Regions from separate parts of the Acidovorax sp. 106 genome, predicted to be linked through region 2. Evidence: predicted binding sites of a transcription regulator. Region 2 holds the regulator's gene; the other holds the start of a gene.

Region 1 (7,375 bases), 1.2 Mb from region 2:
CAAAACGAACTGCCCGGCGCGCTAGAGCAACCCCAAGCCGTGGCGCTGGCCCTGTGGTTTCACGACGCGGTGTATTGGCCCTGGAGTGCCCACAACGAGGCACGCAGCGCACAGTGGGCGTCACGCTTCCTCAACGGCCAGCCCTTGCCACCCAGCCTGGCGCGCACCGTGCACGAACACATCATGGCCACCTGCCACAACCCGGGCGTGCTGCAGGGCGACGCCACTTGGGTGGTAGACATCGACCTGGCCGTGCTGGGCCAAAGCGATGCGGTGTACCGCCAGTTTGAGCGCAACGTGCGCCGTGAGTATTTCTTTGTGCGCTGGCCACGCTATATGGCAGGGCGCAGCAAGGTGCTGCAGGGCTTTCTGAGCCGCCCACGCATCTACCACAACGAGTGGTTTTTCTACCGCTACGAGGCTCAGGCCCGCACCAACCTGGCTCAGGCCCTCGCCGCGCTGCAGTCGGGCACGATTTACGCCTGACCGGATTGCAGGCGCTGCGTTGTGGGCGCCGTCAACGATGCGGCCCCGCAAGATCGCGAGGCCCACCCCAGTCACCCGGCAAAGCCAACACGCCCTCAAAAGCGCTCTTTGCCCTCGGCGGCCCAAGGGCCGTGCACCGACTGAGGAGCGTTACCAGCCGAACCGGAAGACGCACAACTGCCGCAACTACTGCAGCCGCCTCCGCCTCCGCCTCCGCCTCCGCCTCCACTGCCACACCCCGCACTCTGCGCCATGGCCGGGTGCACCCGGCCCAGCTTTTTGCGCAGCCCGGCGGGCAGCCAGCGCCACACCATGTAGGCGGCGGCCAGCGCCACGATCAAGCCGGTGATCCATTGTTGCCACATCACGCGCCACCTCCCAGGGCCAAGGCGATTCGGTAGGTCACAAAGCTGGCCGCATAGGCTAGGCCGAACAGGTACACCACCATCACCAGCGGATAGCGCCAGCTGTTGGTCTCGCGCCGCACGGCGGCGATGGTGGAGATGCACTGCGGCGCAAACACAAACCACACCAGCAACGACAGCGCCGTGGCCAAGGACCAGCTCTGCGCAATCAGCGGCCCCAGCTCGCTGGCCACCTCTTCGCCTGTCACGGACAAGGCATACACCGTGCCCAGCGCGCCCACTGCCACCTCGCGCGCGGCCATGCCGGGCACCAAGGCGATGGCGATCTGCCAGTTAAAGCCAATCGGAGCCACCAGCACCTCCAGCAATCGCCCCAGCTGGCCTGCAAAGCTGTAGGTGATGGCCGCCTCGGTGGCGCCTTCGGGTGGCGCCGGGTAGGTGGACAAGAACCACAGCAGCACCGTGACGGCCAGGATGATGCCGCCCACGCGCTTGATGAAAATCATCGCCCGCTCGAACAGGCCGTGCGCCAAGCTGCGCACGCTGGGCCAGCGGTAGGCAGGCAGCTCCATCAGCAACTGGGGGGCGCGCTGGTCAGAGCGCGCCAGCTTGGCCACACCCGCCACCGCCATAGCGCTGGCAATGCCGCCCACGTACAGCGCAAACAACACCACGCCTTGCAGGTTAAACAGGCCCGCCACCGTGCGCTCAGGGATGAAGGCACCGATCAGCAGCGCATACACCGGCAACCGGGCCGAGCAGGTCATGAGCGGCGCAATCATGATGGTGACCAGGCGATCGCGCCAGTGGGTGATGGAGCGCGTGGCCATCACGCCTGGCACGGCGCAGGCAAAGCTCGACAACAGCGGAATGAACGAACGGCCCGAAAGCCCCACGGTGCCCATCACGCGGTCCAGCAAGAAGGCGGCACGCGGCAGGTAGCCTGAATCTTCAAGCGCCAGGATGAACAGGAACAGCGTCAGGATTTGCGGCAAGAAGACCAGCACGCCCCCGGCCCCTGCCACCACACCGTCCACCAACAGGCTGCGCAGCGGTCCATCGGCCATGTGCTCCTGGATCAGGCCCGAAGTCCACTCGATTCCCGCCTTGATCCCATCGGTCGGCACCGTCGCCCAGGTGAACACGGCCTGGAACATCAAGAAAAGCGTGGTCAAGAGCAGCAGCATGCCCCACACCGGGTGCAGCACCACGGCATCGATGCGGTCGTCCGCCCGCAGGCTGGCCGCCGGGGCGCGCACCGCCAACTCCATCAGCCGGTGCACCTGCTGGTGGGTGCGGATGACCTGGGTCTGCGCATCCAGCGCAGAGGCATCTAGCGCCACCGCCTCCTGGGCGGGCACCTGCGGCGCCTTCAGCGCCTGCGCAGCGGGCGAATCCAGCCAGGCCAGCAGCTCGCTGGCGCCATCGCCGCGCACGCCCACGGTGGCCAGCACAGGCATGCCCAACTCGCGGGCCAGCACCTCGCGGTCGATCTGGATGCCCTGGCGCTCGGCCATGTCGCTCATGTTCAGTACCAGCACCATAGGCAGGCCCAGGGCCCGCGCCTCCAGCACCAGGCGCAGGTTCAGCCGCAGGTGGGTGGCGTCCGTCACGCACACCAGCAGGTCGGGCAAGGCTTCGCCAGGGCGGCGACCCCGCACGATGTCGCGGGTGATGGCTTCGTCCAGGCTGTGCGCGTGCAAGCTGTAGGCGCCGGGCAAGTCCAGCACCCGCACCTTGCGGCCGGTGGCGGTGTGCAGCACGCCCTCTTTGCGCTCCACCGTCACACCCGCGTAATTGGCCACCTTTTGGCGGGCACCGGTCAGCAGGTTGAACAATGCTGTCTTGCCGCAGTTGGGGTTGCCCAGCAGGGCCACACGCATCAGCTCGCCCGCCGGGGTGGCTGCGCCTGCGCCCATAGTCACCGCCGCGTTCATGCCAACACCTGCACTTGCACCATGGCGGCCTCTTGCTGGCGCAGGGCAAACGTGGCCTGCCCCACCCGCACGGCCAGCGGGTCGCCCCCCCAGGCGCCACGGGCCAGCACTTGCACCGCCTCGCCGGGCACAAAGCCAATCTCTAGCAAGCGCAGCAAGGTGCTGTGCTCGCGCCCATCGCTAGCGGGCACCAGCCCGGTCACCAACGCAGGCGTGCGGGCCTTCAGGCTGTCCAGGCCCAAGGCCATAGAGGCAGGTGCCGGTGCCACAGCCGGTGTCACAACCGATGGGCTGGGGTGCAAGGCGGCGGCAGCACCCTCGTGCATTGTTTTCATGCGGTTTATCTTTGTGCAAATGAGTTTGGTTCTCATTTTACAAAAGTAGTTCCGCAGGCCCTTGATTCAAATCAGGGCTGAGGAGCGCGGCGCTGCGGTCCCTAGGCCAGTGTGCAAGGGATGGCCGCTGGGGTTGTGTGCTGCCGCCCTCCCCCCGACACGGGCGATGGGGCGTGAGGGGCTGCAGTAAATGCAGCCAGTCATTCGCGATCAGCCCTGCCTATGACTGCCGGGGTAGACACCAGGTAGCTGCAGGGCGGCACCGTCTCGCCCTGGCGCGGTCCGCTGAGAGAGGCGTTGGCGTGCTAATGGGCTGTGGCAGCCATCTCGCCGAACACGGTATCGGCCAGGAATTTCTCGATGTCCAGCAAGATGAGCATGCGCTCGTCCACCGAACCAATCGCCAGCAGGTGCTCGCGGTCGAAGTTCGAGTCGAGTGACGGCACAGGGCGCAGTTGCGATGGCTCCAATGTCAGCACGTCCGACACGCTGTCCACCACCGCCCCGACCACGCGCTGGCCGATACTCAGCACGATCACCACGGTCAGATGGTCGTATTGAACTTCTGCCACGCCCAGCTTGATGCGCAGGTCGATGATGGGAACGATGACGCCGCGCAGATTCACCACCCCCTTGAGGTGCTCGGGGGCATTGGCGATGGTGGTGGGCTTTTCGTAAGAGCGTATTTCCTGCACGCGCAAGATGTCCACCCCGTATTCCTCGTTGGCAATCTTGAATGCCAGAAATTCTCGAATGTCGGTCAGTGCGCCCGTGCTTGCAGAGGATGCAGCAAAGGACGATGGTGTGGTGGTGGCGGCATTGAGCATTGGGTTCCCCAATCAGAAGTTTTCCCAATCACCGCCGCCAGCGGCTGCGGGGACTGCGGTAGGTTTGTTGCTAGCCATTGCAATCTTCTGACTGGTTGCCTTAGCAGCCAAAGGACGCGATGCAGGCGACGCTGCTGGACGCGCAAGTGTCGAGGCATGTGCAGCAAACGAGGTGTTGTGGCGGGCAGCGCCGTGGGCGGCATCACCGGCGAGCTTGAACACCGCCACCGCGTGCTGCAGTTGCTGCGCCTGCGTGCTCAGGCTGCTGGCTGCGGCCGCGCTCTCTTCCACCAGCGCAGCGTTCTGCTGCGTGACCTGGTCCATCTGCGACACCGCCTCGCCCACCTGGGCCACGCCTTGGCTTTGCTCGTTGCTCGCGGCACTCACCTCCGCAATCAGGTCCGTGACGCGGCGAATGGCAGAGACCACCTCGGTCATGGTCGTGCCCGCCTGGTCCGCCAAGGTGGTTCCCCGCGCCACTTCGGTCACGCTGTTGTCGATCAGTATCTTGATGTCCTTGGCCGCACTGGCGCTGCGCTGGGCCAGGTTGCGCACTTCGCTGGCCACCACGGCAAAACCTCGGCCTTGCTCGCCCGCACGGGCGGCTTCCACAGCAGCGTTCAGCGCCAAGATGTTGGTCTGGAAGGCGATGCCGTCAATGACGCTGATGATGTCCGCGATCTTCTTGGAGCTTTCGTTGATGACCTTCATGGTATTGACCACCTGGCCCACCACGTCGCCGCCCTGCACCGCCACGGTGGAGGCGTTCACAGCCAGCTGATTGGCTTGGCGGGCGCTGTCTGCGTTTTGCTTGACGGTGCTGGCCAGCTCTTCCATCGACGCTGCCGTTTCTTCCAGCGCGCTCGCTTGCTGCTCCGTGCGGCTGGACAGGTCGCTGTTGCCTTGTGCAATCTCGGAGCTGGCTGTGGCAACGCCATCGGCCCCGCTGCGCACGGTAGCCACCACACCCGTCAGCGCTTTTTGCATGGCGCTCATGGCCGCCATCACGCTGACCTCGTCACCGCTGCGGGTGTGCAGCTCCACGCTCAGGTCACCGGCTGCAACGCGTTGGGCAGCATCGGCCAACTCTGCGGGCTCTGCACCCAAGGCCTTGGACAAGTCACGCACAATGACCCAGCCCACCAGCAGGCTCAGCACCAGCATGGAAGCGCCCATGGAGGCCATCAGCAATGTAGAGGTGGCTGCTGATTTGGCAGCCTCACTTGCAAGCTTGTCTGCGATTTCTTTTTGCATGGCGCGAGAGTCGTCTACCGCCTTGAAGACCACGTTCTGCAGAGTGCGCACCTCGCCCACTAACAAGGCCCCAGCGGCAGCTTTGTCGCCTTGCTCTGCTGTTTCTATCGCACGGTCTATGGCCTTGTTGTAGATGCCACGGTTTTTGTGGATGGTCTCAAGCTGCTCTTTGGCTTTAGGCAAAACGATTGTCTTGTCCAACGCCGCCAAGAGCTCGCTATTGGCCTTGCGCAACTCTGCGATCTTTTGCTTTTCTTGGTTGCGAAACGCGGGGTCGTCAGAAATCAGGACGTTGCGAGCAAAGCGCCCAATCGCATTGAGGTTGTCTTTGATCTCAGTGAACTGCGCCACTTTGACCATGCGGTTCTCAGAGACCTCTTGAAGGTCTTGGGCCATGGAGCGCATGTTCAATGCGCCGATCACAGCGATCACGATGCCGATCAGTGCCAGCAATCCAAAGCCCAGAATCAGGCGGGTAGAGACTTTCAAGCGGTTCATGAGGTCCTCTCCTTACATCCAAATGAGCAGAGCCTGCTGGTCGGGGTGACCCCCATGACAAAAGCCAGCGGACTCAAAGGTCTGGCAAACGAAGCCTCTGGTTGCCCACTTGCCCCAGCTTGTCGTGGGCATCAGCGCAAAAGTTGAGGAATCGATCTCCATCGATGTGGATTGTTGGGCAACAATGATAAAAATGCAACCAAAATTCGAAAAGTGTCATATTTATCTTTTAGGGGTTAATACTTAGATCGGCCAGCACGACTCAGCGAAGCGGCCCTGGCTTGGCGTTCCGTCGCAGGCAATACAGGGGTCCAACCAGGCGGGGCAACGACGCCAGGGGGTTGTGTTTGCCGCTCTTGTGGGCAGCGGGACGGCCAGCTCAGCGCCTATGCGCTCGCCCCCATCGAGCGGCTGGCCGACCGGGGCGTGCAGCTGATGGGCATTGACACCACCAGCATCGCCCCCCGCCGACAGCAAGACGCTCGAAAAGCCACCAGGTCATCCGCCCCAAGGGCCTGCGGGTGCTGAAGAATCTGGTGCTCGACGGCGCGCCCGAGGGCGACTGCGAAGTGATCGCGCTGCCGCTGAAGCGGACCACGGCAGATGCCTCGCCGGTGCGGCCAGCGGGTCGCCCCCCCAGGCGCCCCGGGCCAGCATTTGCACCGCCTCGCCGGGCACAAAGGAGATCATCAGGGCCAGGACGCTGCCCGCAGGCGAACACAACGCTCGGCCCATCCAGTCCCCTTGGAAGGCCAGCACGGTAAGTCGCCAGTAAGCCCAGGCAGCGGACCATCAGCGCCTTCCCATTCAGGATTCCATCCATGCAACAGCCCAAAAAACGCACCTCCCACACAGCCCGGCTTTCCTATTGCGCCATAGCGGCTTTCGCGGGTCTGGCACTGTCGGGCCACGCTGCCGCGCAATCCGAAGTCACTGCACCAGACTCATCGGCGCCGCAATGGGGTCTGGGCATTGGCGTCGGGGTGTTTCAAAGCCCCTACCTGGGCGCTGACAACAAAACGCGGGCGCTGCCCTTGCTGCACTACGAAAATGCCTGGTTGCGCGTGGCGGGCACCGGGGCCGATCTCAAGCTGGGCCAATGGCCTGTAGGCGCCAACAGCTCGATCGCCCTGACTGGCCGCCTCAAGTACGAGGGCATGGGTTACGAAGCCGACGATGCGCCCATCCTGGCGGGCATGGACGAACGCAAGGGCGGTTTCTGGGCCGGGGGCACAGCCACCTGGATGCACCCCTTCGTGCGCGCCACCGCAGAATGGACCGCCGACGCATCAGGCCACAGCAAGGGGCAAAAGGCGATGCTGCAACTGGACCGGCGTTTCAACGTCGGCCCACTCGGCATCACCCCACGGGTGCAAGCCCAGTGGCTCGACAAGAAATACGTGGACTACTACTTTGGCGTGAAGGCGAGCGAAGCCCTGCCCAACCGCCCCCAATACACCGGCAAGGCCGCCACGGCGCTGGAGCTGGGTTTGCGGCTGGACTACCCTATCCAGCCCAAGCAAACCATCTTCCTGGACATCAGCAGCACCCAGTTGCCTGACGAAATCAAACGCAGTCCCATCGTGGGCCGGTCGAGCCTGTCACGCGCCACCATCGGCTACCTGTACCGTTTCTGAGATGAGGCACCTGGGCCCGTTTGTGTGCACGCTGGA
Region 2 (7,375 bases):
ACCAGCATCCCGTCTGCAGCAGAGTCCAGCGTCGCCCTCAACTCCGACAGCAAGGTCTCCAGCTCCAACTCGGTCGTCTGCTGTTGGCTGCGGTCCATCATCGCCAGCAAGAAGGCCGTGCCGCCCCCCGGCAATGGCACGCGGCGCAACTGCCGCTCCACCGCAATCAGCGCGCCATTGGCATGCAGCACACTGGTTTCAGAGTGGATGCCGTCCGCGATGGCATCCACAGGCTGTGCCCAAAACACATGGTCTTGCGGGGTGGCAACAAAACCCAGCACAGATTGCCCCACCAGCTCCTGAACGGTACGCCCCAGTAGCTTGGCGGCGGCCTCGTTGGCTGCCAGAACTGCCAGAGACTTCTCATCCACCAGACAGACAGCCTCCAGCATCGCATCCAGCCAAGGCTGCGGCAGTGGGTATGTCACAACGCCTGGGCCTCTGCTGCGACGGAGTCTGGGCTGACTGCACGCTCAAAAAAGTAGCAGATGCGCTTGCGCGGGGAGAGGTAATCCAGCGCATCACGAGGCAACTGCGAAGGCTTCAGGCTGCGCCGAATGCCCAGCTCTGGCACCGTCTCCAAATCCAGGATCGGGGCTTCGTCCTTGGGGATGCGCGAATCGTGCACAATCACCCGAGGACGCAGGGGCCGCGAAGAGTTGACCGATGCCACGATGGCATAACGGTCATTGACCAACTGGACGATGGAGCCCGGGGGGTACACCCCCATCATGCGGATGAAGGCACCCAGCACCACAGAATCAAACCGCGACTTGTGCTGTGCAAAGATCACAGACAAGCTCTCGTGGGGCGTAAGGCCCCCTCCACCGATCGGGCTGCAAATGCGGTCATAGTGATTGACCAGCGCCACCACTTGGCTGGATCGACCCAGCTCTGCCGCGCCGCGACGCAAAGGAAAGCCCGAGCCATCGACCATTTCATGGTGCTGCGCGATGGCGGTCAGCACAGATTTGCCCCAACCCATGCGCGTGGCCAACGCTACCGAGGCGGCCACATGGCCCTCGTAGCGCGAGCGTTCAGCGAGGGTCATGGAAGAAGAGACATGGGCCAGTTGCAGCGGCATGCCCATTTTTCCGATGTCGTGCAGCAACGCCGCGACACCCAGGTCATGCAACTCGGCGCTTTTCATACCCAGCGCTTTGCCCAGCAAAAGGCTCAGCACCATGACATTCACGGGATGCAGTGCACCCGGCTCACCAACGCCCTCAGAGAGCAGGCGGATCACCGAGTCACTGTTTTCAAGCAGCTCACCCACACACTCTGACACGAGCGATGCCCCTTCAGCTTGCGCAGCCTGGGGCTGGTCACTGACCAGCTTCTCCATCGCCACATACTGGCGAGTGGCCAAGCGAAAGCGCTGATCGCAGGCCATCAAAGAAGCGTTTTGGGCTGCCAGCAGCAACCTGCGCCGCAACGCCAGGGCATTCTCAGCCCCAGCGGTCAATGCAGAGGATTGATCCGCAACAACGGACTCAGGCGATACAGGCTCTGGGCATGCTGGCGGAGTTTCGAGTTCTGGCGGAATCACGCCATGGCGAAACTCGGGGTCGCTTTTCTTGGGCAGCACCTTGATTTGGGTGAGCCCCAACTCGCGCAGGGTTGCGATCTGCTCCGCAGAGCCCACCCTGAAATTGCTGACGGGAAACGGATGCTGCATCCAACTCAAATCCAGCTGGATATACATGCCAATTCGCAACTGGCTGATATCGATAAGAACTGAGGTATTCACAGCGCAATAGGTGACAGTGGGAAAATGTAACAATACCGCGGCAATTGTTAAGCCCATTATCACCAGTTCTGATGGCCGCCTGAGCAAGGCGTTTACCCCCTATTTCCAGCAGCGCTTTTCTGGAAAAGAGGTCGAACTCAGACGCAAAAGCCGCAAAACCTTGTGCCCAGCCGGGGCCATCTCAGCGCACGGTTCGGCAGAAGCAGAAAAATGGCTGTCCCGCAAAGATAGATCAGCTGGTCCAGCAAGATGTAAAAGCTGACGGAGTGTGGTGAAATTGCCAAAAAGTGACGGACTGATCGCTAGCTATACAAGCCAAAGCAGTCGGCCAGCTCTTTGAACAGGTTCTTGGCAGGCAGGGCCAAGCGCCTGACTCAACGACACCACAGTGAAGGCTTGTATACCAAGTCCATCCACAACGCCCACACCGCAACGCCACACAACAAGGCGCCACTGATACGAGCCCCCCAATCACCCCGCAACGCTTGGAGGTGCTTGCGCCCCCAATGCCATGCCAGCGGGCCACCGACCAGCCACAGGCCGCTGCCCACTGCAAAAAGCGCCATAGACAACGCCCCTTGTACCGGGCCGCCACTGAGCGCTGCCACCAACAGCGCTGAGTAAAGCAGCCCACAGGGCATCAGAGCCCACAACATACCAGCCGACGCCACCCCGGCAGGGCTGCCCACCAAGGGCCTGACACGCGCCCACACTGAGCGACCGGCCTGCTCCACCCAGGCAGGCTGGCGCAACTGAACCATCATCATCAGCCCCCAACCCAGCACAGCAACGTGCATGAGCGTCCACACAGGCCGCAGTGCCATGGATTGCTGGGTGACCCAGGCCAGGCTGTCCATCGCCCAGGCCGCCAAGGCCCCCAGCAGCGAATAGCCCAGCACACGGCCACTGTGAAAAGCCAACTGGCGCAGAACAGAGGGTGCTGCGCTGCGTGGCATCCAGTGCACAGGCTGCTCTGGCGGGAGAGTTCCTGCCACTGAAGCGCCCGCCCCCACCACGGCACCGCAAGGCGCCGAACACATGGCAATGCAGTGGGTACCACCCAGGAGCCCCATCACCAACGCAGTCCAGGCCACGGCACCAGTCATATCGAGTGTCAGATGATGCGAGAGAACTTGGCACGCGTGCGATCAGCCTGCAGGTAGCGATCAAACACCATGGCAATGCCACGCACAAAGAACCACCCCATGGCCGTGACACGCACACCCTCGTCACCGACCTCCACCAGGCCTTGGGTCTGCATGTCCTGGAGCTGATCCAACTCAGCAGCAAAGTAGCGGCGGAAGTCAATCAGCCAAGCCTGCTCCATGGGCTCAATGAGCAACTCTCCTTGGCACATCAAGGCCATGATGGCAGCACGTCGCACCAGATCGTCCCGATTCAGTGCCAAGCCACGGACCACGGGCAAACGCCCCTGGTCGAGGTGGTCGTAGTACTCATCCAGGGTCTTGGCATTTTGGCTATAGGTGGCACCAATGCGCCCAATGGCCGATACGCCCAAGCCAATCAGATCGCAGTCAGGCTGCGTGCTGTACCCCTGGAAATTACGGTGCAAGCGCCCTTGCCGCTTGGCAATGGCCAGGGCATCGGTGGGCAGCGCGAAATGGTCCATCCCCACATACACGTAGCCCGCCTCCAAAAAGGCATCCAGCGAACGCGACAACATGGCCACCTTGGCTCCGCCCGTAGGCAGCTCGGCAGTGATGATGCGACGCTGGGGCTTGAAGCGGTCTGGCAAGTGAGCATAAGCGTACAGCGCAATCCGATCCGGGCGGAGCTGAGCGATCTGGGACAGCGTACGGTCAAAAGATTCAGGGGTCTGGCGTGGCAAACCGTAAATCAAATCCACATTGATGGAATCAAACCCAATGGACCGGGCGGACTCTACCAAAGCAAAGACCTGCTCGGCGGGCTGCACGCGGTGCACGGCCTTTTGTACCTCGGTGTCAAAGTCTTGCACACCAAAACTCAGCCGGTTAAAACCCAACTCGGCCAACAAGGCCAAGCGCTCTGCATTCACAGTCCGCGGGTCCACCTCGATCGAATACTCACCCCCAGGCGCCAGCGTGAAGCTGCGCTTGAGCATAGACATGAGTTCGCGCAAGCCCTCATCCGAGAGAAACGTCGGCGTCCCCCCCCCCAAATGCAGCTGACTGACCACCTGCCCTACACCGCACTGGGCCGTGTGCAGATCAATCTCACGGCTCAGGTAGCGCAAATAGACATCGGCGCGGTCATGGTGTTTGGTGATGATCTTGTTGCAAGCGCAGTAGTAGCATAGCGACTCGCAAAACGGAATGTGCACGTAAAGCGACAATGGCATCGCCTTGGCACCTGTTCCCAGATGCCTCTGCGCCAATGCCAAGGCATATTCCTCTTGGCCAAATGCCTCCACGAAACGGTCTGCCGTGGGGTAGGAGGTGTATCGAGGGCCTGGCACGTCAAAGCGGGTCAGGAGTTCTGGGGTAACTGCGGTCATGGGGATATCCTTGCGTACTAGCTTACTGTGCCGCACCCCTCCTCTTGCGTCCTTGACCTGCATCAAGTGAAGTCATCTCCACAAGAGCGACAATTTGATGCATATCATCTGCTGCTACTCGCAGACCGAGGCATACCGGCCTCCCTCGTCGTGCACGATATGCCCGAACATCAACCAGGTTTCTGTGCCATGAATCCGCTCACCATCAAAGTCGCTTGCTCCAACTGCAACCTCCGCGAGCTTTGCATGCCCGTTGGCCTCAATGACGAACAGCTGCAGCGCATCGACGAGGTGGTGGCCGTGCGCCGCAAAGTCAAGCGCGGCGGCACACTTTTTCGCAATGGCGAAGCCTTCACCTCGCTGTACGCCATTCGCACAGGTTTCTTCAAGACCTGTGTCGCCACTGAGGATGGTCGCGACCAAGTCACGGGCTTTCAAATGGCCGGTGAGATCATCGGCCTGGATGGCATTGTCAATGATCACCATACCTGCGACGCCGTGGCGCTGGAAGACGCCGAAGTCTGTGTGATGCCGTTTGATCGCATTGAAGAACTCTCACGCGAAGTAACGGCACTGCAGCACCATGTGCACAAAATCATGAGCCGCGAAATCGTGCGCGAACACGGCGTGATGCTTCTTTTGGGCAGCATGCGGGCTGAAGAGCGCTTGGCGGCATTCCTGCTCAACCTGGTACAGCGCCTGCATGCTCGCGGCTTCTCTCAATCGGAGTTGGTGCTGCGCATGACCCGGGAAGAAATTGGCAGCTACCTGGGCCTCAAATTGGAAACCGTGAGCCGCACTTTCTCCAAATTCGTAGAGGATGGAACCGTCGAAGTTCGCCAGCGCCACGTACGAATCTTGGACACCGATGCCCTGCGCCGCATCGTGAACAATCAGCAAGCATGCCATTGAGCAACCTGCTTGCAGGGCATGCCCAACGGTAGCTTGCAACCCACATCAAGGGCAAGATGGTGTCTTGCGGCAATCGTCAGGCCGGTCTTGGTCAGGCACAGGGCAGCGGTTGAGTTCAAACGGTGACATGGCCAGCAGCGTGGTCATGGCACCCGACAACATGGTGAGCGCCCAAAAGGCAAAGAACGCCAGGGTGTAAACCCCCTGCCGAGACAACGCCAGCGGCTGTCCAAACCAGTGCAGGTCTTGGGGGTCCACCATGGCAAACACCAACACCTCCAAAGCCCCGGCGACCAAAAAAGCAGGCCAAGCAATCCACATCAAACGCTGTGTCCACATCGTGGTGTCTCCGTATGGTTTTGAGAAGGCGTCGAAGCCTGGGCCTACCGCCATGGAGGCCCTGACCCCGCAACTAGCGGGGCTGGTCTTTGAGTGGTGTCACGGCATGGTTGCGGCCCTTGAGCGCAGGTGCCATGCCGGGCTCCGGATTCTCCAGCCTCTTGTTGATGTCAATGCCTTGCTGGTAGTAGTCTTCAGCAACCACAGGGTCAGGACTGGACACTGCAATCCACAAGGTGACGAAGCCCGCCACTACGACGATCGCGGGGCCTGAGAGCACCAGCCAAACATGGCCAAACTTCCACCAAGGGGCAGCCTGGACGGGTGCGGGTGCGGGTGCTGAAGAGGAAATCGAAGACATAGCAAACTCCATCAAAACGGGTAAAACAGCGAGACCACAGGCTGCTTACCGAGGAACCAAAAAGACAGTTTTTTCCGATACATGGGCGCCACCACCTTCCGCCCCAATCTCAAACGTCACAGGATGCGAACCCGGCGTTGCGGACCCATAGGGCACCTGCAAACGCACCGCCACCCAGCGTGACTGCGCAGGCTCAATGTCCACAGCAGCCTCCGATACGACCTCCAAGCCCTCCAGCCCCTTGGCTGCTACGTGGTAGCGCTGAGGCAACTCCGTCGCATTCATGATCTGGATACGGTAGATGTTCTCCAGCTTACCGCCCGCAACGATGCGAGACAAGGCGGCACGATCCCGCACAACGTCGACCTTCAAAGGCGTTCTGGTCATCAGGCTGGCAAGCATGGCCACACACAAGGTCACCAGCACGGCGCTGTAAATCAACACACGGGGCCGCAACACGCGCCGTAGGATCTGGGACTGCGACCAGCGCTTCACGACGCCATTCTGGGTAGTGAACCGAATCAAGCCACGGGGGTACTTCACCTTGTCCATGACAGTGTTGCACGCATCCACGCACAACCCGCACCCAATGCACTCGTACTGCAGCCCTTTGCGAATATCAATACCCACAGGGCACACCTGCACACACAGCGTGCAGTCGATGCAATCCCCGAGACCCTTCGCCTTGTGATCTACGGTCTTGCTGCGTGGCCCACGTGGCTCACCACGCGCAACGTCGTAGCTGACGATGAGCGTGTCCTTGTCAAACATGGCGCTCTGAAAGCGTGCATAGGGACACATGTACTTGCACACTTGCTCACGCATGAAGCCCGCATTGCCATAGGTGGCAAAACCGTAAAACAACACCCAGAAAATCTGCCAGCTGCCCTGCAAAGCGATCAGCTCAGCGCCCAGCTCGCGGATCGGCACAAAGTAGCCAACGAAAGTGAACCCCGTCCACAGGGCTACTGCAATCCAAACGGCTTGCTTGAAAAACTTTTTCCTGACCTTTTCAAAGGTCCACGGACCGCCATCCAGGCGCAAGCGGGCACTGCGATCACCTTCGATCTTGTGCTCAATCCACATGAAGATTTCGGTGTAAACCGTTTGCGGACACGCAAACCCACACCACAAGCGCCCTGCCACCGCAGTGAACAAGAACAGAGACAGTGCTGAGATGATCAGCAGCCCCGTAAGGTAGATGAAATCCTGCGGATACAGGACCAGACCAAAAATGTAAAAGCGGCGCGCGCCCAGATCGAACAGCACCATTTGGCGCTGCCCCCACTCGAGCCAGGGCAGGCCATAAAACACCAACTGGGTCAGGAACACCATGGCCCAGCGCCACCGGGCAAACAAGCCGCTGATCGAGCGCGGGTAAATCTTCTTCTGCGCCTCGTACAGGGAGACGATCTCAACCTGACTGCTGGAAGCATCGGAGCCAGCTGCCTCGACGGGAGCGATGGGAATGACCTTGCGAGGGGACTCGCTGGGTTGCTTCATGGTGGCGCTCTTT

Evidence for each region. The regulator FNR, encoded in region 2, switches genes on or off when oxygen is low (the NO sensors DNR and NnrR bind a similar motif). The targets are predictions, from matches to a motif close to TTGATNNNNATCAA.
Region 1: a site for FNR is predicted at 3,185-3,198, ahead of C8C98_RS15725 (FeoA family protein). Genes of this name have one in related genera too.

Annotation. Positions count from the first base shown of each region.
Region 1 is NZ_RCCC01000001.1:3,540,784-3,548,158, reverse strand. It holds gene C8C98_RS15740 (hypothetical protein) at 1-486, shown strand, start outside; gene C8C98_RS15735 (hypothetical protein) at 582-851, opposite strand; gene feoB (ferrous iron transport protein B) at 851-2,788, opposite strand; gene C8C98_RS15725 (FeoA family protein) at 2,785-3,123, opposite strand; gene C8C98_RS15720 (chemotaxis protein CheW) at 3,429-3,950, opposite strand; gene C8C98_RS15715 (methyl-accepting chemotaxis protein) at 3,963-5,702, opposite strand; partial or broken gene C8C98_RS22080 (kynurenine formamidase) at 6,066-6,322, shown strand; gene C8C98_RS15705 (MipA/OmpV family protein) at 6,524-7,339, shown strand; gene C8C98_RS15700 (hypothetical protein) at 7,341-7,375, shown strand, end outside.
Region 2 is NZ_RCCC01000001.1:4,786,322-4,793,696, forward strand. It holds gene C8C98_RS21035 (bifunctional diguanylate cyclase/phosphodiesterase) at 1-392, opposite strand, end outside; gene C8C98_RS21040 (HD-GYP domain-containing protein) at 425-1,705, opposite strand; gene C8C98_RS21045 (sulfite exporter TauE/SafE family protein) at 2,125-2,856, opposite strand; gene hemN (oxygen-independent coproporphyrinogen III oxidase) at 2,865-4,247, opposite strand; gene fnr (fumarate/nitrate reduction transcriptional regulator Fnr) at 4,437-5,159, shown strand; gene C8C98_RS21060 (hypothetical protein) at 5,205-5,498, opposite strand; gene C8C98_RS21065 (FixH family protein) at 5,572-5,859, opposite strand; gene ccoG (cytochrome c oxidase accessory protein CcoG) at 5,905-7,362, opposite strand.